One region of the Streptomyces sp. NPDC058295 genome, then DNA from elsewhere that is predicted to be linked to it. Evidence: riboswitches for the same ligand, from Rfam matches in the RefSeq annotation. Region 1 holds a riboswitch; each other region holds the start of a gene.

What was found. A riboswitch is a leader RNA that binds a small molecule or an ion and turns the genes downstream of it on or off. The one in region 1 is predicted to bind cyclic di-AMP.
Region 2: it holds a riboswitch for cyclic di-AMP, as region 1 does, so the genes downstream of both, ACFVYS_RS02645 (peptidoglycan DD-metalloendopeptidase family protein) here and ACFVYS_RS07495 (transglycosylase SLT domain-containing protein) in region 1, are expected to answer to the same signal.
Region 3: it holds a riboswitch for cyclic di-AMP, as region 1 does, so the genes downstream of both, ACFVYS_RS06195 (M23 family metallopeptidase) here and ACFVYS_RS07495 (transglycosylase SLT domain-containing protein) in region 1, are expected to answer to the same signal.

Annotation. Positions count from the first base shown of each region.
Region 1 covers NZ_JBHVYO010000005.1:165,988-172,466, forward strand. Annotated here, with positions in the region: gene ACFVYS_RS07485 (GNAT family N-acetyltransferase) at 1-907, opposite strand, end outside; gene ACFVYS_RS07490 (HAD family hydrolase) at 1,198-2,022, shown strand; gene ACFVYS_RS07495 (transglycosylase SLT domain-containing protein) at 2,168-2,641, opposite strand; cyclic di-AMP (ydaO/yuaA leader) riboswitch at 2,645-2,872, opposite strand; gene ACFVYS_RS07500 (polyprenyl synthetase family protein) at 3,517-4,527, shown strand; gene ACFVYS_RS07505 (outer membrane lipoprotein carrier protein LolA) at 4,754-6,034, shown strand; gene ACFVYS_RS07510 (ABC transporter ATP-binding protein) at 6,157-6,479, shown strand, end outside.
Region 2 covers NZ_JBHVYO010000002.1:58,710-65,188, forward strand. Annotated here, with positions in the region: gene ACFVYS_RS02635 (DUF6250 domain-containing protein) at 10-717, opposite strand; gene ACFVYS_RS02640 (hypothetical protein) at 732-2,627, opposite strand; gene ACFVYS_RS02645 (peptidoglycan DD-metalloendopeptidase family protein) at 2,870-3,823, opposite strand; cyclic di-AMP (ydaO/yuaA leader) riboswitch at 3,828-4,022, opposite strand; gene ACFVYS_RS02650 (alpha-galactosidase) at 4,292-6,367, opposite strand.
Region 3 covers NZ_JBHVYO010000004.1:157,331-163,809, reverse strand. Annotated here, with positions in the region: gene ACFVYS_RS06205 (pitrilysin family protein) at 1-920, shown strand, start outside; gene ACFVYS_RS06200 (M16 family metallopeptidase) at 917-2,305, shown strand; cyclic di-AMP (ydaO/yuaA leader) riboswitch at 2,508-2,676, shown strand; gene ACFVYS_RS06195 (M23 family metallopeptidase) at 2,691-3,437, shown strand; gene ACFVYS_RS06190 (GntR family transcriptional regulator) at 3,626-4,321, shown strand; gene ACFVYS_RS06185 (HPr family phosphocarrier protein) at 4,548-4,829, opposite strand; gene ACFVYS_RS06180 (GNAT family N-acetyltransferase) at 5,007-6,479, shown strand, end outside.

The DNA.
Region 1 (6,479 bases):
ACACGGGGAGCTCCCCGGTCTTCAGCGAGTCCTTGTACTCGGCCGCGCCCCGCCCCAGGTCGAGCAGGCCGATGCCCTCGGCGGCGGCCGACTCGGCCATCCGCAGATGCAGCACCAGGCCCGGCGAGAACTTCGCCAACTCCGGTTCGTACGCGGGGAACCAGCAGGCAAGGACGGTCGACGACCGCAGTCCGAAGTGGGCGGCGATCGGTTGGTCACCGGCGTAGAGGACGGAGAGCGTGCCGGAGCACTCCGGCGCGCGGGTCTCGGAGAGCGCGTCCACGAGCCGGGTGATCCACTCCTGTGCGAACCGGTCCCGGCGACCGGTCCTGCGGTACTGCGCGGACTTCCACGCCATGAGCGTGCGCAGCGCGGCCGGATCGCGCTCGTCGAACACGAACCGCACCTCCCCGACCTGGCGGCCGAGCCTGCGCTCCTTGGCCAGCGTCGTCTTCAGGAACTTCGGCGACTGGGCGCGCAGCACGGACTCATAGGTCTCGTAACCCTTTTCGACGTCGATGACATAGGACGCGTACTCCTCGGCCGCCTGCGGGACGAACAGCGCCTGCTCCGCCTCCAGGTTGTCGAAGGCGAAGCTCGACAGCCCACACGCCCGCATCAGTTCGTCGGCGTTCAGCCCCAGACCCGGGGCCAGCACCGCGCCCTGCACGTCCGAGACGCCGTACGCGAGGGCCTGGCCCTGTCCGAGCCGGCCCCGCTCGTGGGGCAGGAAGCCGACCGGCTCACGCCCCTCGTAGACCACCGCCACCCGCGAGCGTGGCCGTACCTGGCCCACGGCGTCGGTGAACTCCGGTTCCATGAAGGGGTTTCGCGGCAGCGTCGACTCGGCACGCAGCGCGCGCCACCGCTCCCGCTCCCCCTCGCCGAGGTCCTGCGGCCTCAGCACACGAATACGCCCACTGCTCAACCTGACCCCCCGATCAAGTCCCCCTGGAAACCTGGACGGTACCGGTCCGCCTGGGCATCGCGGTAGGTAGCGTCCCATGTTGTTGCCAACCGGTGCAGAGGCCTTTAACCGTCCGCTACCCGACGATGTGCCAGAAAGCCGTTTCATTGAGTCGGTCGGCAGCCAGGCGTGCGCCAGGCGCACAAGGGGAGTTGGCAGAACCGGACAGGACTTGGACGTCGGCCGGTTCGCGTCGAACCCGGGGGGCCTGGGATCCGTATTCTCTGATCATGGCCGCACCCACCGCATATGCCGCGCGCACCGCGTACTCCCTCATCGCCACCGACCTGGACGGGACGCTGCTCCGCGGCGACGACACCTTCTCCGACCGGTCGCTCGACGCGCTCGCGCGGGTGGCGGCCGCCGGCGCACGCCACCTGGTGGTGACGGGACGGCCCGCGCCCCGGGTGCGCCCGCTGCTCGACCGGCTGCACAGCAGGGGGCTCGCGGTGTGCGGGCAGGGCGCGCAGTTGTACGACGCCGGCGCGGACCGTCTGCTCTGGTCGGTCACCCTGGACCGGGAACTGGCCGAGACCGCGCTCGGCAAGATCGAGGCGGAGGTCGGGCAGTTGTACGCGGCCGTCGACCAGGACGGTGTCGACGGGCTGACGCTCATCGAGCCGGGCTACCGGATGCCGCACCCGACGCTGCCCGCCCTGCGCGTGGGCCGGCGCGACGACCTGTGGTGCGAGCCGATCAGCAAGGTGCTGCTGCGCCATCCGACGCTGTCCGACGACGAGTTGGCGTCGACGGCCCGCTCGGTGGTCGGCTCGCTGGCCACGGTCACCATGTCGGGACCGGGCACGGTCGAACTCCAGCCCTGCGGGATCACCAAGGCGACGGGTCTGGCCCTGGCGGCCGAGCACCTGGGACTGCGGCCCGAGGACACCGTCGCCTTCGGGGACATGCCCAACGACATTCCGATGTTTGACTGGGCGGCCCGGGGCATCGCCATGGCCAACGCGCATCCGGAGCTCAAGGCGGTCGCCGACGAGGTGACGACGTCGAACGAGGACGACGGCGTGGCCGTCGTCCTCGAACGTCTGTTTCCGTAACCGCTACCGGCTACTGGCGGCCGGTTACTGGTCACCGGCTTCCGGCGGCCAGCTACCGGCGACCGGCGACCGGTTGTCGGGCACCGGCGGCCGACACCGGTGGCTGGCACCGGCGGCCGACACCGCTGACCGGTCGGCGGGATGGTCAGTACGCGCCGAACACGTTGTCGATCGAGCCGTAGCGCGCGGCCGCGTAGTTGCAGGCGGCGGTGATGTTCGCGACCGGGTCGTACGAGTCCCACGACGTGCCGTTGACGTGGTAGGCGCGGAAGGTCGGGTCGATGACCTGGAGCAGTCCCTTGGACGGGATGCCCGCGGCCGCGTTGGAGTCCCAGAGGTTGATGGCGTTGGGGTTGCCGGAGGACTCGCGGATGACGTTGCGGTAGATGCCGTTGTACGTCCCCGGGATGCCGTGCTGCCCCATGACCTGGAGGGAGGCGCGGATCCAGCCGTCGAGGTTGTTGGCGTAGCCGAGGCTGGTGGCCGTGGAGACGGCCGGGGTCGCCGCGGAGGCGGTGGTCGCCCCGAGGACGGGGAGAGCGAGCACGGCCGCGCCGGTGGCGGCGACGGCGAGCGTGCGGATGAAACGGTTGCGGCGCGGCTGAGCGGCAGCGGGCATGTCGAATTTCCTCTCCGGCGCCTGCGAGGTGAGCTGTCGGGTTCGGGCGGGAGCTGCCCGGTCGCGTCCTGACGGTCGCGGCTTTACCCCAAGCCGTACGGCCTGTCCGAAACGTCTTGCCTATCCAAGACGTCCGGAAATTCCGTTTCGGCGATTTACCTGGTTCCCCCGCTCCTGCCGAGCGTTATCGATGGGTGTGCGGGCGGCGGCAGGATTCGGCGTTCCGCCCGACAGGCCGGGAACGTATGCGAGAGCACATGTCCGAAACAAGTACCGGATTCACAGATCACCCCTATTGACCTTGGTCTGTGGCCTATGGGGTGCTTGATCCTTTGTGGGTGCAAAGCTTCAACTTGCTTGAGGGGTGCGGAGAATCGGTGAACGGTGAGCTCGAACCGGATCTCCATGGGGAGTGAGCCAACTCACCAGCGTTCACAAGAGCGGCGAATCGGGCATTAGTCCCAACTCATTGTTAAAGCACCGGCAATGGGGGGAGAACGGGAGCGGAGGGGAGTCGCTTCGCCTTGCGTCCGACGCGTCGCGGGGGAAGGGCGAAGGAAACGCGTGATCGTCGTCACGTGGAGAGGGGGCCGGGCGGGCCCGTCGGTCAGACAGGAGCCCCGGTCCGGGACATGAATCCCCGGTTCCCGGAAACTCGCTCCATGTCCGCTCATATGAGCTGATCAAAACCATATCGGGCGTGATCCGATACCGCCTGGCCTGCGGGGGCCTCCCGGGCGAGTCCATTCGAGCCCGCGGGACGTGGGGGCTATCGGTGATCGAAACGTGACCGGATACGCTGACTTGAGTGATGGCAGAGACCTATCGACAAACCGCGTAATCGCCAGTAGACACCAGCAGACAGGAGACCCCTCGTGACCGTCGTCGGGCCGTTCGGGCTGAGCGTGCGGGACCAGGCTCTGGAAGCCGATGTCCAGGCCGGATTGGCGGCTGTCGAGGAAGGCTTGCTCGAGGCCACCAAGAGTGCGGTCCCGTTCATCACGGAGGCCGCCCAGCATCTCGTGCGCGCGGGCGGGAAGCGGTTCCGGCCGCTGCTCGTGGTGCTCGCGTCGCAGTTCGGTGACCCGTACGCGCCGGGTGTGGTGCCCTCGGCCGTCGTGGTGGAGCTGACCCACCTGGCCACGCTGTACCACGACGACGTGATGGACGAGGCGGCCGTGCGCCGCGGGGTGTCCAGCGCGAACAGCCGCTGGGGGAACTCCGTCGCCGTCCTCACGGGTGACTTCCTCTTCGCGCGTGCCTCCCACATCCTGGCCGACCTCGGGCCCGAGGCGGTGCGGGTGCAGGCGGAGGCGTTCGAGCGGCTGGTCACCGGGCAGATCCTGGAGACCGCGGGGCCGACGGACGGGCGGGACCCGGTCGACCACTACCTCGACGTGCTCGGCGGCAAGACCGGCTCGCTGGTGGCGGTGGCCTGCCGTTTCGGGGCGATGATGTCCGGCGCCGACGAGACGGTCGTCGACGTGCTCACGCAGTACGGCGAGCGACTCGGCGTCGCCTTCCAGCTGGCGGACGACGTCCTGGACATCGCCTCCGACTCGCACGAGTCGGGCAAGACGCCGGGGACGGACCTGCGCGAGGGCGTTCCCACGCTGCCCGTGCTGCGCCTGCGGGAGCGGGCGGCGCGGCTGTCGCTGCCCGAGGACATCGCCCTGTGCGAGCTGCTGGACTCCGACCTGACCGACGACGCCCGGCACACCGAGGCGCTGGAGGCGCTCCGGGCCCACCCGGCGCTGGAGCAGGCCCGCCGGGACACCGTGCGGTACGCGAAGGAAGCGCGGTCCGCGTTGGCGCCGCTGCGGGAGTGCGACGCGAAGGCGGCGCTGATGGAACTCTGCGACGCGGTGGTCCACCGGGCGGGCTGACCCCGGGGACCCCTACGGGTCGGATGCCGCCTAGTCACCTTCGTGTCATACCGCAGGCGTATGTGGAGTTGAGCCCTCGGGTTGACGCTTCCCCCTGGCTGATTTGGTCAGATGGGAACCACGGAAAACACCACTCCTCACCGATTCGGGTGAGAATGGCGGCTTGGGGTGGGGACGTTCAGGCGTGAGATGACCAGCCGCCGCCGACGACGGAGGTAAGGCACACATGGCACCGAAGGCATCCGACGACACCACGACCGGCGGGGAGTCGACCGGCGCGGAAGCCGACGACCTGCGCCTCGGACGGCGCAAGGCCGCACGGTACATCGTCCCGGTCACCGTGATCGGTGTGGCGGCGGCGACGATCGGGCTGGTCCCGGCGCTCGCCGACTCCGGCGACCCCGACCTGCCGAAGATCACCGCACAGCAGCTCCTCGACAAGATCGCCGCTTCGGACGTGCAGCAGCTGTCCGGGACGGTGAAGATCAGTACCGACCTCGGGCTGCCCGACCTCGGCGGACTGGAGAGCGGCCTCCTCTCGGGGGCCACCCAGGGCGGCGACGGTTCGTCCGCCGACCCGTCCACCAAGCTCACCGAGCTCGCCGCCGGCACGCACACCCTGCGCGTCGCCGCCGACGGCCCGGACCGGCAGAAGCTCTCGCTGCTGGAGAACGCCGCCGAGTACAGCGTCATCCACAACGGCAAGGACGTGTGGGGGTACGACAGCGCCTCCAACGAGGTCTACCACTCGACCGCCGACGAGAGCTCCGGCGAGGGTGCCGACAAGGGCTCCGGCAAGGCGGAGACCCCGGTCCCCGCCACGCCCAAGGAGCTCACCGAGGACGCCCTGAAGGCGGTCGACGACACGACCTCCGTGACCGTCGACGGCACAGTCCAGGTCGCCGGTCGTGACGCCTACAAGCTGCTGGTCAAGCCGAAGCAGTCCGGTTCCACGGTCGGCGCGATCAGTGTGGCCGTGGACGCGAAGACGGGCCTGCCGCTGAAGTTCACGCTGACCCCGGCGAGCGGCGGCGCCGCCGTCGTGGACGCGGGCTTCACCCAGGTCAGCTTCGCCAAGCCCGCCGCGTCCACCTTCGACTTCACCGCCCCCAAGGGCGCGAAGGTCACCGAGGGCGACAAGGTTGGGGAGAGCGCCCCCGGGCACTCGGGCAAGCCCGACGACCTCGCGAAGGACCTCGAAGGCGTCGAGGGTGTCGAGGGCGCGGAAGGCCTCGACGGGCTCGACGGACTCAACGTTCTCGGCGAGGGCTGGACGTCCGTCGCCGTCTTCGACTCCGGTGGCGAGGGCCTGCCCTCGGGCGCGGAGGCCGGCGGCGACCTCGGCGGCTTCCTCGGCTCGTTCGGCGACAAGGTGACCGGCAAGTTCGGCTCCGGCACCGTCTTCTCCACCCGCCTGATCAACGCCCTGATGACGGACGACGGCAAGGTCTACGTCGGCGCGGTCACCAAGGACGCCCTGGTGAAGGCGGCGAACGCGGCGAAGTAGGCCGAACGGCCCAAGCATGCGCAGCGGTCGAGTGGTGAAGTGGTGAAGTGGCGGCGCGGGTGACGTAGGGCAGCGGCCGGCCTCCGAACACCGGAGGCCGGTCAGGCCGGAGGGGGAAGCCGATGGCGGAGTCAGCGCGGGAGACCGTGCCGGAGTCGGTTCCGGAGCTCGTGCCGGAGCCCGTACGGGTGCCTGTGGACGACGGCGCCGTCATCCACACCCGCGGCCTCACCAAGCGCTATCGCGGCGGACAGCTCGCCGTGGACGGCCTCGACCTGACCGTTCCGGCGGGGAGCGTCTTCGGCTTCCTCGGCCCCAACGGCTCCGGCAAGACCACCACCATCCGCATGCTGATGGGACTCATCGAGCCCACGGCCGGCTCGGCCCGCGTCCTGGGGCTACCCATGCCGCGGGCCGCGCGAGCCGTACTGCCCCACGTCGGGAC
Region 2 (6,479 bases), on a different contig from region 1:
GTTTGCCAATCAGGGAATAAGGGACCAGGCCCGGAAGTCGTTGATGCGGAAATGGCTCCAGGTGGTGCGGAAGGCGAAGTGCCCGCCCGTGTAGGGCTCCGGGTCGGTGAGGTCGAAGACGAGCCGGCCGTTGTTCCACCAGCGGACGACCGAACCGTCGGAGACGATGCGGACGTGGTTCGGCTCGTTCGCGACGAGCAGCGGCTCGGTGTAGTCGTAGATCAGCGGACGTACACTCGCCTCGCCGACGTAGCGGCGCAGCCGGGTCGTGGTGTTGGTGTTGGCGCCGTAACCGACGTAGTACGTCTTGAGGTAGTCGTACTCGGCGAGGGCGCCGCCGCGCGGGGTGGCGAAGAGATCCTCCGGGGAGCGGACGTCGAGGGCGTTCCAGAAGTTGTTGAGGTCGGAGACGCGGTCGTTGACCCCGCCCGCGGAGACCGGCGTGGCGACGTACTCGAGGACGTACGGCCCTTCGAGCGGCCGCTTGAACCAGATCGTCGCGCCGGCGGGCACGTCGACCTCCAGGGTCCCGCGGGAGGCGGTGACCGTCCCGCCCTTCTCCAGTTCGACGGCCCACTGGCGCAGGCCGTGCCGGAAGTCGTCGTGGGCGATCAGGCGGCGGTGGCGGGACCGGGGGCTCGCGGCGGCCGCCGGGGCGAGGGCGGCCAGCGCGGTGCCTGCGGCGAGGGCTCCGAACGCCCTGCGGGTGGTCGTCATGATGGTCGGCTCCTTCAGCGGGCGGGGGTGGTGAGGTGCGGCTCGGGGACACGGCGGGTCTCGGTGCCGAGGTAGTAGTCGGTGTACGTGGACTGGAGGTAACCGCGGACGGTCCAGCCGAGGCGGTACGCGGGGTTCTGGGCGAGCGTGTACACGCGGGTGTCGGTCGGCACGGTGCTGGTGTAGAGGCGCAGGGCGGTGTGGTCGGCGGTCTCGGCGAGGATCTCCTCGCGCCAGTCCCCGACGAGGTCGCCGTAGAACGGGGTGGCGTTGCGGGCGCCGGAGACGACGCCGGCCGGATCGAAGAGCGTCGTGCTGCTCTCGGTCGCCGGGTCCCACTTCTCGACGCGGGTGAAGTCGAGCAGTTCCGACGCCTTGTCACCGTCCCACCAGATACGGAAGTTGACGCTGGGGGTGGTGGTGGAGACCTTGCCGTCCTGGACGTTGAAGACGCCCGCGCCGGGCCGGGTCACGTCGGCGGTGGACGTCCAGTACTCGTAGCCGCGGTGGCCGGGGTCGATGTCCGCGGCGTTCCCGCGGCCGGTGTCGAGGTCCGCGTCGCTCACCGGGCTCGCCGGGTGCGAGCCGGTGACCAGCCGCTCGCCGGTGGCGGCGTCGTAGTAGTACCAGGGGAAGGCGGAGACGATGCCCAGTTCGGACTGCTGGATGGCGAAGCCCTCCAGGCCGGGCCGGTCGGGGTCGAGGTCGGCGATGTCGAAGCGGTCGCCGTGGATGGCGCCGTCGACGACGTAGCGCAGCGTGCCGTCGCTGTTCACGACGTAGTTGCCGTCGGCGATCTCGTCCCTGCCGTCCCCGTCGACGTCGACGGTGCGGATCTGGTGGAAGCTGCTCGCGCCGGTCGTCGGGTCCACCACGTACTTCCAACGGCGGGTGAGTTCCGTGCCGTTGAAGTCCCAGGTCTGGAACAGGACCCGGAACGCGCCGCGCTTGGCTCCGACGCGGGTGACCGACTTGGTGACCAGGCTGGGGTGTTCGCCGTCGAGGTAGGCGATACCGAAGTGGCCGCCGGAGGGACCGTCGGCCACGAAGTCGTCGGGGACGGGCTGCCGGGTCCGCTCGGTGCCGGTCGCTCCGTCGATCACCGACACGAACTGGTTCGCGGGCGAGGCGGCGGTGACCTGCGAGCCGTCGGCGAAGGTGGTCCCGGCGGCGGTGTGCGCCAGCACCTCGGCGCGGCCGTCGGCGTCGAGGTCGTAGACGGTGACGTTGTCGTCGTTGCGGTAGCCGCCGATCGCCGTGGAACCGCTGATCGCGGCGGGCGCCGGGTCGTTGGCGCCGTTCCCGCCGACCTGGGTGTAGGAGCCGGGGCCTAGGTCGACCCGCCACAGGCGCTCACCGGTGAGCGTGTAGGCCTCCAGCAGGTCGGGCCTGTCACGGGTCCCGGACAACCGGCTGACGACGAGCTCGTAGCGTCCGTCGCCGTCGAGGTCACCCGGCCAGGCGTGCTGCACGGTGTAGCCGTCGGCACCGGCCAGCGGGATCTCGGCGTAGCCGTCGGTGAAGCGCAGGGCCGCCGGACTCGGCTTCTGCACCCGCCCGTCGACGACGGCGCGGACGGTGTACGTGCCCGTCCCCGGGCTGTCGTCCTGATAGGTCGTCGACTTGCGCAGCGGCTCCCGGTTGAGCCGGCGTCCGTTCTTGTAGACGTTGAAGGCGATGGCGTTCGCGTACCGCGCGTACTCGGTGCCGAGCAGCCGCCAGCTGAGGAAGGTCCCTTCGCCGGACGGGGTGGCGGCCAGGCCGCGGTCGAGGTTCTCGACGATCCGGCGCGGGATCCCGGTGGCGTGCCCGGCGGGCGCGGAGACGAGTCCGGCCAGCAGGGTGACGGCGGTGACGGCGGCCGCGGCCGCGGCGCCCTTGATGACGATGCGTCGGTCGACGCCGGACACAGGACCTCCGAAGAGCGTGAGAAAGCGCTTGCTCGCTGACGGAGATCACTGTGTCCCCACTCTCTCCCGCCTGTCGATGGGGCACCGAGGGCTGCCATGAGAACGCAATAGAACGATCATGAACGCGCAAACTCCGACGCCGCCCCTCCTCCCCTCCCCGGACATGCCGAAGGCCGGACCCGGGGATCGGGGTCCGGCCTTCGGCCGCGTGTCAGGCGAGAGGTCGTCGGAGTCGGAGGGGGTCAGCCGACGGAGACGCCGTGCGAGCGGAGGTAGGCGATCGGATCCACGTCGGAGCCGTAGTCCGGCGTGGTACGGATCTCGAAGTGCAGGTGCGGGCCGGTCACGTTGCCGGTGGCACCGGAGAGGCCGACCTGCTGACCCGCGGTCACGGTCTGGCCGGCCGAGACGGAGAGCTGGGAGAGGTGGGCGTACTGGGCGTAGTAGCCGTCGGCCAGCTTGATGACGACCTGGTTGCCGTACGCGCCGCCCCAGCCCGCGGAGACGACGGTGCCCGCGCCCACGGCCTTGAGGGAGGTGCCGGTCGGGACGACGAAGTCGGTCCCGGTGTGGTAGCCACTGGACCACATGCTGCCGGCCGTGTGGTACGCGGTGCCGACGGTGGCGCCCGCCACCGGCAGCGTGTAACCGCTGGAGGTGCCGGTGCCGTTCTCGGCGGCCTGGGTGACCGCCTTCGAAGCGGACGAACCGGACGACGAGGACGACGACTTGGTTCCGGACGCCTTCGACTTCGACGGGGCGGACGAGGAGGAACCGGACGACGAGCCGGACGACGAACCGGTGCTCGCCGCCTTCTTGCCGATCGAGAGCTTCAGTCCGGGGTGGATCAGCGACGGGTCGCTGCCGACGGCCTGACGGTTGTCCTGGTACAGCTTCTGCCAGCCGCCGCTGACGTTCTGCTCGTCGGCGATCTTCGACAGATAGTCGCCGGACCGCACGGTGTAGGACTTGGCCGTCGTGGCGGTGGCCGCCTTCTGCGCCACCGGCACGGACTGCACGGCCTTTTCCGGAACGGCCTGGAAAGCCGACTGTGCGACGGACTGCGCGGGGGCCGCGTGAGCGCCGGCGGCACCTATGAGCGGAAGGGCGAGCGCGGCGCCGCCCGTTCCGGCGACGGCTATGGAACGAGTGAAGCGCTGGGTCTTCGGACGGCGGTGCTTACCCTTCGCGGGCATGGCGAATTCCTCTCCGGCGCCTGCGAGGTGAGCTGTCGGGTGCGGACTGGAGATGCCCGGCCGCGCCGAGGCGCGGCTTTACCCCAAAGCCTGTTCCGGAGACCGGAACAGGCGGTTGTACCTGTGGGTCCCCCGCTCCTGCCAGATACGGGTGAGTGTGCGGACTCCGGGCGGTGGCAGGATTCGGCGTCCGTCCGGATTGGTGTGGAACGTAAGCGACCAGGACGCACAGGGACAAGCAGAGGTCGCGCCGCTAACGCCTTTCTCTTGATCCGCTGTGAGAATCCCCGGTCACACTCCGTGAGACAGGGGGCCCGTTTACCGCCAAGCACCCTGGAAAAGCATGCGAATTACGTGAACATGACGGGCGACGCACGGTCACGGATATGACGCTGCTCACGTGACAGCTCTCCAGGTTCCTTTATTCCAGAGCGAGTTGGAATTAAGGCTTCAATTCGGACAGAAACCTCAGATGCGACGCAGCCGGATAACCGTCGCATCAAGGTCGCCCCGCAGACCGGTGCGCAGCCCGTGATGGAGCAGCACCGCTCCCCGGTGGACTTCGCCCGTTTCACGGCATTCGTACGACGCTGTCGGGTCGAGTCCACGCAGCCGCAGCGCCGGGACGGGCTCGCCGAACCGCTGCGCCTGGAGCCAGGCGAGGACGACACTCTCGTCACCGCGCACGTACTGCACGGCGCTCAGGCCGCCCGCCGGGGGCCGCAGCCGGTAGAGGTCGCCCTGCTGCACGAGCGGCCGGATCTCCTTGTAGAGGTCCACCCATCGGCGCGCCTCGGCGAGCTCCTCCTCGCTCCACTCGGAGAGGTCCCCGCCGACGCCGAGCACGCCGGCCATGGCACTGACGAAGCGGAAGCGCAGCGAGCTGACCCGGCCGTTGAGCTGGGTGTTGGGGCTGTCGGTGACCCAGGCCGCCATGACCCGGGCGGGGTGGATCTGACTGAAGCCGTGCTGGATGTCGAGCCGGTCGAGCGGATCGGTGTTGTCGGAGGTCCACACCTGGTCGGTACGGCTCATGATCCCGAGGTCGATGCGCCCGCCACCGCCGGAGCAGGACTCGAAGGCGACCCCGGGGTGGGCCGCCCGCAGCCGGTCCAGGAGCGCGTACAGGGCCCGTACGTGGTCGACCCAGAGGCGCTGCGGGTAGGGGTCGTCCGGCCAGCCGGCGTCGGTGAAGCAGCGGTTGAAGTCCCACTTCACATAGTCGACGGGCGCGCTGGACAGGAGCCCGTGGAGCTGCTCCCAGAGGTACTCCTGGACATCCTCGCGCGCGAGGTTCAGCACGAGCTGATTGCGGAACTCCGTCCGCTTTCGTCCGGATTGGAACTGCACCCAGTCGGGGTGCGCCCGGTACAGCTCGCTGTCCGGGTTGACCATCTCGGGCTCGACCCAGATGCCGAACTGCATGCCGAGGTCGTGCACCTGGTCGGCGAGGGGCTTCAGCCCGTTCGGGAAGCGGTCGCGGTTGGGCTGCCAGTCGCCGAGCCCGGCGTGGTCGCCGGTACGTGCCCCGAACCAGCCGTCGTCGACGACGAAGAGCTCCACGCCCATCGCGGCGGCCCGCCGGGCGAGCGTGCCCTGCTGCTCCTCGGAGATGTCGAAGTAGGTGGCCTCCCAGGAGTTGAACAGCACCGGCCGGTCCCGTTCGGCGTCCGGGACGACGTACGCGCGCTGGTAGGCGTGCCAGGTGCGACTCGCCCCGCCGAAGCCGCCGTCGCTCCACAGGCCGGCGAAGACGGGTGTGGTGAAGGACTCCCCCGGGGCCAGCCGCAGCAGCCCCGAGTCGTCGTACCCGACGCCTCCGGTGATCTGCACGCGCGCGTCCGGGAGTTGGGCGACGGCGATCCGCCAGGTGCCCGACCAGCCGAGGGCACAGCCGTAGACCTCGCCGCGCTCCTCGGTCGCGTCGGTGTCCAGGGCGACCCAGGGCAGGTGCTGGTGCCCGGTGTGGCCGCGCCGGCTGCCGATGACCTGCTCGCCGTAGGTGAGGGGCGACCGGGTGAGCCGGGACTCGGCGGCCCAGCGGCCGTGCAGCTGCGACAGCCGCCAGTCGTCGCGCTCGGGCAGGGTCCAGGTGGCGGAGTCGGCGCGCAGCAGCTCCAGCGGCCCCTCACCGTCGTTGCGCAGGGTCGTCCAGCGCTCGACGACATCGCCGCGCATCCGGTAGTGCAGGGTGACGGCCAGCCCGGCGTCCCGGAACCGCAGCCGCAGCCCGTCGTCGTCGGCCTCGAAGTCCCGGTAGGACCACTCGGTGCCGCGGCGCTCGTCGGTGCGCACGGACAGGGCGGGCCGGACGAAGCGGGGGCCGCCCTCGACCGGGTACTCCTCCCGGCCGTCGAGCGGGGACTCGAAGGACGCCCCCCGCTCCGACGGCGGGAGGGCGGCGAGCGCCTCGGCGTCCGCGAGCGCGATGCCCGGGCCCCAGTGCAGGTGGACCAGCTCGTCGGCCTCGGTGAGGTGGAGGGCGTAGCTGCTCGTCGGCCCCGAAAGGAGCCAGGTACGGCCGTTGTCGGCGATCTCGGGCATCAAACCCCCACTAATTCGAACAGGTGCGATCAAGCACCAACATCATCGAATGCGGTCGGCCTGCCGGGCAACTTTCCGTGGACAACTCTTCACCTGGGCAGACGTCCGGAGT
Region 3 (6,479 bases), on a different contig from region 1:
AGCGCCGTCAGCGCTACGACAACGTCCCCTACGGCACGGCCTTCGAGAAGCTGACCGCTCTCGCCTACCCGGACGGCCACCCGTACCACCACACGCCGATCGGCTCGATGGCCGACCTGGACGCGGCGACCCTGGAGGACGCGCGCGCGTTCTTCCGCACGTACTACGCGCCCAACAACGCGGTCCTCTCCGTGGTCGGTGACATCGACCCGGAGCAGACCCTCGCCTGGGTCGAGAAGTACTTCGGCTCCATCCCCGGCCACGACGGCAAGCCCGCGCCCCGGGACGGCGGGCTGCCCGACGTCATCGGTGAGCAGCTGCGCGAGATCGTCGAGGAGGAGGTGCCGGCCCGCGCGCTGATGGCCGCCTACCGGCTGCCCGAGGACGGCACGCGTGCGTGCGACGCCGTCGACCTGGCGCTCACCGTCCTCGGCGGCGGCGAGTCCTCCCGCCTCTACAACCGGCTGGTGCGCCGCGACCGTACGGCCGTCGCGGCCGGCTTCGGGCTGCTGCGGCTCGCCGGAGCGCCCTCCCTGGGCTGGCTGGACGTGAAGACGTCCGGTGACGTCGAGGTGCCCGTCATCGAGGCCGCCATCGACGAGGAGCTCGCCCGGTTCGCCGAGGAGGGCCCCACGGCCGAGGAAATGGAACGCGCCCAGGCGCAGTTGGAGCGCGAGTGGCTCGACCGGCTCGGCACGGTCGCCGGCCGCGCCGACGAACTGTGCCGGTTCGCCGTGCTGTTCGGTGACCCGCAGCTCGCCCTCAACGCCGTCCAGCGCGTGCTGGACGTGACGCCGGAGGAGGTGCAGGAGATCGCCAAGGCCCGCCTGCGCCCCGACAACCGCGCGGTGCTCGTCTACGAGCCGACCGCCGCCGAAGCCCCCGCCGACCAGGACGAGAACGAGGAGGCGGCCCGGTGACCGAGCTCGCCACGATGGACTTCCACCCCCAGCCCCGGGCGGGCGAGGCCAAGCCGTGGGCGTTCCCGGCGCCCGAGCGCACCGCGCTGGCCAACGGCCTGACCGTGCTGCACTGCCACCGTCCCGGCCAGCAGGTGGTCGCCGTCGAGATCCTCCTCGACGCGCCCCTGGACGCCGAACCGGCCGACCTCGACGGCGTCGCCACGATCATGGCGCGGGCCTTCTCCGAGGGCACCGACAAGCACTCCGCCGAGGAGTTCGCCGCCGAACTGGAGCGCTGCGGCGCCACCCTGGACGCGCACGCGGATCACCCCGGTGTCCGGCTGAGCCTCGAAGTGCCGGCCTCGCGCCTGCCCAAGGGCCTCGGTCTGCTCGCCGACGCCCTCAGGGCCCCCGCGTTCGCCGACAGTGAGGTCGAGCGCCTCGTCCGCAACCGTCTGGACGAGATCCCGCACGAGCTGGCCAATCCCTCCCGGCGCGCCGCCAAGGAGCTCTCCAAGGAGCTGTTCCCGGCCACCGCGCGGATGTCGCGGCCGCGCCAGGGCACCGCGGAGACGGTCGAGAAGATCGACGCCGCCGCCGTGCGCGCCTTCTACGAGAAGCACGTCCGTCCCGCCACGGCCACCGCCGTGGTCGTCGGCGACCTCACCGGTGTCGACCTGGAGGCGCTCCTCGGCGACACCCTGGGTGCCTGGACGGGCTCCTCGGCCCAGCCGCGGCCCGTGCCGCCGGTGATCGCCGACGACGCCGGCCGGGTCGTCATCGTGGACCGTCCGGGCGCCGTCCAGACGCAGTTGCTGATCGGCCGGATCGGCGCCGACCGGCACGACCGTGTGTGGCCCGCGCAGGTGCTCGGCACGTACTGCCTCGGTGGCACCCTCACCTCCCGGCTGGACCGTGTCCTGCGCGAGGAAAAGGGCTACACCTACGGCGTCCGCGCGTTCGGGCAGGTCCTGCGGTCCGCCCCGGACGGCTCTGGCGCCGCGATGCTCGCCATCAGCGGCTCGATCGACACGCCGAACACCGGTCCCGCGCTGGACGACCTGTGGAAGGTGCTGCGCACCCTCGCCGCCGAGGGGCTGACCGACGCCGAGCGTGACGTCGCCGTGCAGAACCTGGTCGGTGTGGCGCCGCTGAAGTTCGAGACCGCCGCGGCCGTCGCCGGCACGCTGGCGGACCAGGTCGAGCAGCACCTGCCCGACGACTTCCAGGCCACGCTGTACCAGCAGCTCGCCGCGACCGGCACGGTGGAGGCCACCGCGGCGGCAGTGAACGCCTTCCCGGTGGACCGCCTGGTGACCGTCCTCGTCGGTGACGCGGCCCAGATCAAGGAGCCGGTCGAGGCCCTCGGCATCGGCGAGGTCAAGGTCGTGTCCGCGGAGTAGGTCCCGGCAACGGCACGCGCGTGCGGGGGCCCTGGTCGACGAAAGCGTCACCAGGGCCTCCGTATGTCCGAATTGATGCGGAGGTTGCCTGTCTGCCCTGTGGGATGCGCTACAAAAACCGGGATCCGTTTGAGGATTGAAACCCGCGCCGCTTAGCGTCATCCGGGCTGTTCGTCAGGCAGTGCGCCGCAGCCGCGGCACCGGACAGTCATCGCCGAGTCCCCGTACGGCGCGAGCCAGGGGAGCCGGGGACCCACTTGTGAAGTCCCTGGGGTGAATCGGACGCCCGCGCGTGAACGCGAGGGGGTCCGTAGGAGACCTTCCTGCTCCGAACCCGTCAGCTAACCCGGTAGGCGAGAGGGAAGGAAAGGACACCCCCAACTTCATGGCGTTCACCTGCGCCACCGGGAAGCACCGTCGGCCCAGCCGGATGCAGCGCAGCAGCGTCCGCGCGGCGGGCATCGCGGCGCTCACCACCACCGGTGTCATGGCCACCGTCGCCTCCACCCCGGCGGCCTTCGCCGCCGAGCCCACCCCCGAGCAGACCGGGCTGATCCCCGTCGTCACCGCCGGCGAGTCCGTCGCCGAGCAGATCGACGACCAGGTCGCCGTGCAGAAGCACGCGGCCTTCGAGGAGGCCGCCCGGCAGGCCGCCGCCAAGAAGGCCGTGGAGGAGCGCGAGGCACGTGTGCGTGCCGCCCGCGAGGCCGAGCGCAAGCGCCTCAACACCTTCGTGCTGCCGATCACCGGTTCCTACGTCTCCACCGGTTACCAGGCCAGCAGTTCGCTGTGGTCCTCCGGCAGCCACACCGGTATCGACTTCCACGCCGCGAGCGGTACCTCCGTGCACGCGGTGGGCTCCGGCACCGTGGTCGAGGCCGGCTGGGGCGGGTCCTACGGCAACCAGATCGTCATCAAGATGAACGACGGGACGTACACCCAGTACGGCCACCTGTCGTCCCTCGCGGTGTCGGTGGGCCAGACGGTCACCCCGGGCGAGCGGATCGGCCTGTCCGGCGCCACCGGCAACGTCACCGGCGCGCATCTCCACTTCGAGGCCCGCACCACCGCGGAGTACGGCTCGGACATGGACCCGGTCGCCTACCTCCGCACGCACGGCGTGAACGTCTGACGACCCACTGCGACAGATCGTCTTGCCCCGGCCCTCCCGGCCGGGGCATTCGCCGTTTTCGAGGCCCCGCTGTCCAAAAAATATCCCTGGATTCCGGCCCGCCATCGGAAATCCCCGCTCATTGCAATAGAGTCACGGAACACACGTCAATCGTCGACGTTTCACGGGGATTAAGGCGGAGGTCCGTCATGCGTATTCCGGCGCACTCGGTGTGCACGGCCATTCGGGACGACATCGTCGCGGGTGTCTACGAGCGCGGCAGCCGCCTCACCGAGGAACTCCTCGCCCGCCGCTACGGCGTTTCCCGCGTCCCCGTCAGAGAGGCGCTGCGCACGCTGGAGGCCGAGGGTTTCGTGGTCACGCGGCGGCACGCGGGCGCGTGCGTCGCGGAGCCGACCGAGCAGGAGGCCGCGGACCTGCTGGAGATGCGCATGCTCCTGGAGCCGCTCGGTGCCTCCCGGGCCGCCCAGCGGCGCACCGAGGCCCATCTGAAGGTGCTGCGCGGGCTCGTCCGGCTGGGCCAGGAGCGGGCCAGGCGGGGCAACAGCGAGGATCTGCGCTCCCTGGGGGGCTGGTTCCACGAGACGCTCGCCCAGTCCTCCGGAAGCCATGCCCTGACGTCGATGCTCACCCAGCTGCGCCACAAGATCGCCTGGATGTACGCGGTGGAGGTCCCGGCCAACCCCGTGGAGTCCTGGGCGGAGCACGGCGCGATCGTGGACGCGGTGGCGCGCGGCGACGGCGAGCGCGCGCGGGCGATCACGGCGCTGCACACCGAGCGCGCGACGACCGCGCACCGGCTGCGCTTTTCCGGCGGCCCCGAGCGCGCCGACCGTGTGAGGACTTCGCAACCTCCCGTAAACATGACGGGTCTGCGGCATTAACACGAGGGCCGTATACAAAGAGGGGATAATTCGCGGGGGATTATTTCTGCTGCCCGTAAAGGGAAATGCGAAGGGCTCGCCCGATAATTCGGACGAGCCCTTCGGGGTTTAGCGGGACGACACCTTCGAAGTGCCGAACACCGCCACCGTCAATGGAGCACCCCCGACGACGCGCAACCGCATCCGCGAGAGCGGCGGCGGCTCAGGCGCGTAGGGGGCCACCCGCTCAGACGGTCTCGGGGAGCTCCTCGAGCCCCTCGGCGACCAGCTTCGCCAGACGGTCGAGGGCGGCGTCCGCGCCGTCGGCCTCGGAGGCGAGGACGATCTCCTCGCCGCCCTGGGCGCCCAGGCCGAGAACGGCCAGCATGGAGGCCGCGTTGACGGGGTTGCCGTCAGCCTTGGCGATCGTCACCGGGATACCTGCGGCCGTGGCGGCCCGGACGAAGATGGAAGCGGGGCGGGCGTGAAGGCCCTCGGCCCAGCCGACGTTGACGCGGCGCTCAGCCATGTGATGCTGCCCTTCAGTGTTCAGGTTGTCTAGACCAGTGTTCCACACGTGAAGCGTGTGAGGGAGGGGTCGCGTGTCCCCTCCCGACGTGGTCGTCGGATCGCGGCCTCGATCCGACGAACGTCCTCCACAGACTGACTCGCGCCGTTGTCGTACGCGAGCCGTACTCTGGGCCCCATGCAGAGCGCGTCGGACCGGCACGAGTACCCCGCCCACTGGGAGGCCGACGTGGTGCTGCGCGACGGCGGCACCGCGCGCATCCGCCCCATCACCGTCGATGACGCCGAGCGCCTGGTCAGCTTCTACGAGCAGGTTTCGGACGAGTCGAAGTACTACCGCTTCTTCGCGCCCTACCCGCGCCTGTCCGACAAGGACGTCCACCGCTTCACGCACCACGACTTTGTGGACCGGGTGGGACTCGCGGCCACGGTCGGCGGCGAGTTCATCGCCACCGTACGCTATGACCGCATTGGTGCCGACGGCATGGCGGCCTCGGCGCCGGCCGATGAGGCCGAGGTCGCGTTCCTCGTCCAGGACGCCCACCAGGGCAGGGGCGTCGCCTCCGCGCTGCTCGAGCACATCGCGGCCGTGGCGCGCGAGCGGGACATCCGCCGCTTCGCGGCCGAGGTGCTCCCCGCCAACAACAAGATGATCAAGGTGTTCACGGACGCGGGTTACACCCAGAAGCGCAGCTTCGAGGACGGCGTCGTACGCCTGGAGTTCGGCCTCGAACCCACCGAGCGCTCCGTCGCCGTGCAGCGCGCGCGGGAACAGCGCGCCGAGGCGCACTCCGTGGGGCGGCTGCTGGCGCCCGGTTCCGTGGCCGTCGTCGGCACCGGCCGCAGCCCCGGCGGCGTCGGCCGAAGCGTCCTCGGCAACCTCCGCGAGGCGGGCTTCACCGGGCGGCTGTACGCCGTGAACAAGGCCTTCCCCGAGGACCTGAAGGAACTGGACGGGGTGCCCGCCCACCGCTCGGTGCGCGACATAGCGGCGCCCGTCGACCTCGCGGTCGTCGCCGTCCCGGCGGAGCAGGTCCCCGAGGCCGTCATCGAGTGCGGCGAGCACGGCGTGCAGGGACTCGTGGTCCTCTCCGCCGGCTACGCCGAGAGCGGCCCCGACGGGCGGGAGCGCCAGCGCGAACTCGTCCGGCACGCACGCGCGTACGGCATGCGGATCATCGGCCCCAACGCCTTCGGAGTCATCAACACCTCCCCGGAGGTGCGGCTGAACGCCTCGCTGGCCCCGGAGATGCCGAGACCCGGCCGCATCGGCCTGTTCGCCCAGTCCGGCGCCATCGGCATCGCGCTGCTGTCCCGCCTCCACCGGCGTGGCGGCGGCGTCACCGGCGTCACCGGTGTGTCGACCTTCGTCTCCTCCGGCAACCGCGCGGACGTCTCGGGCAACGACGTCCTTCAGTACTGGTACGACGACCCCGACACCGACGTCGCCCTCATGTACCTGGAATCCATCGGCAACCCGCGCAAGTTCACCCGCCTCGCGCGGCGCACGGCGGCGGCCAAGCCCCTGGTCGTGGTCCAGGGCGCCGGTTCCGCGCCACAGGGGCACGCCGTACGGGCGACCCGCCTGCCCCACGCGACGGTGTCGGCGCTGCTGCGGCAGGCCGGCGTGATCCGCGTGGACACCATCACC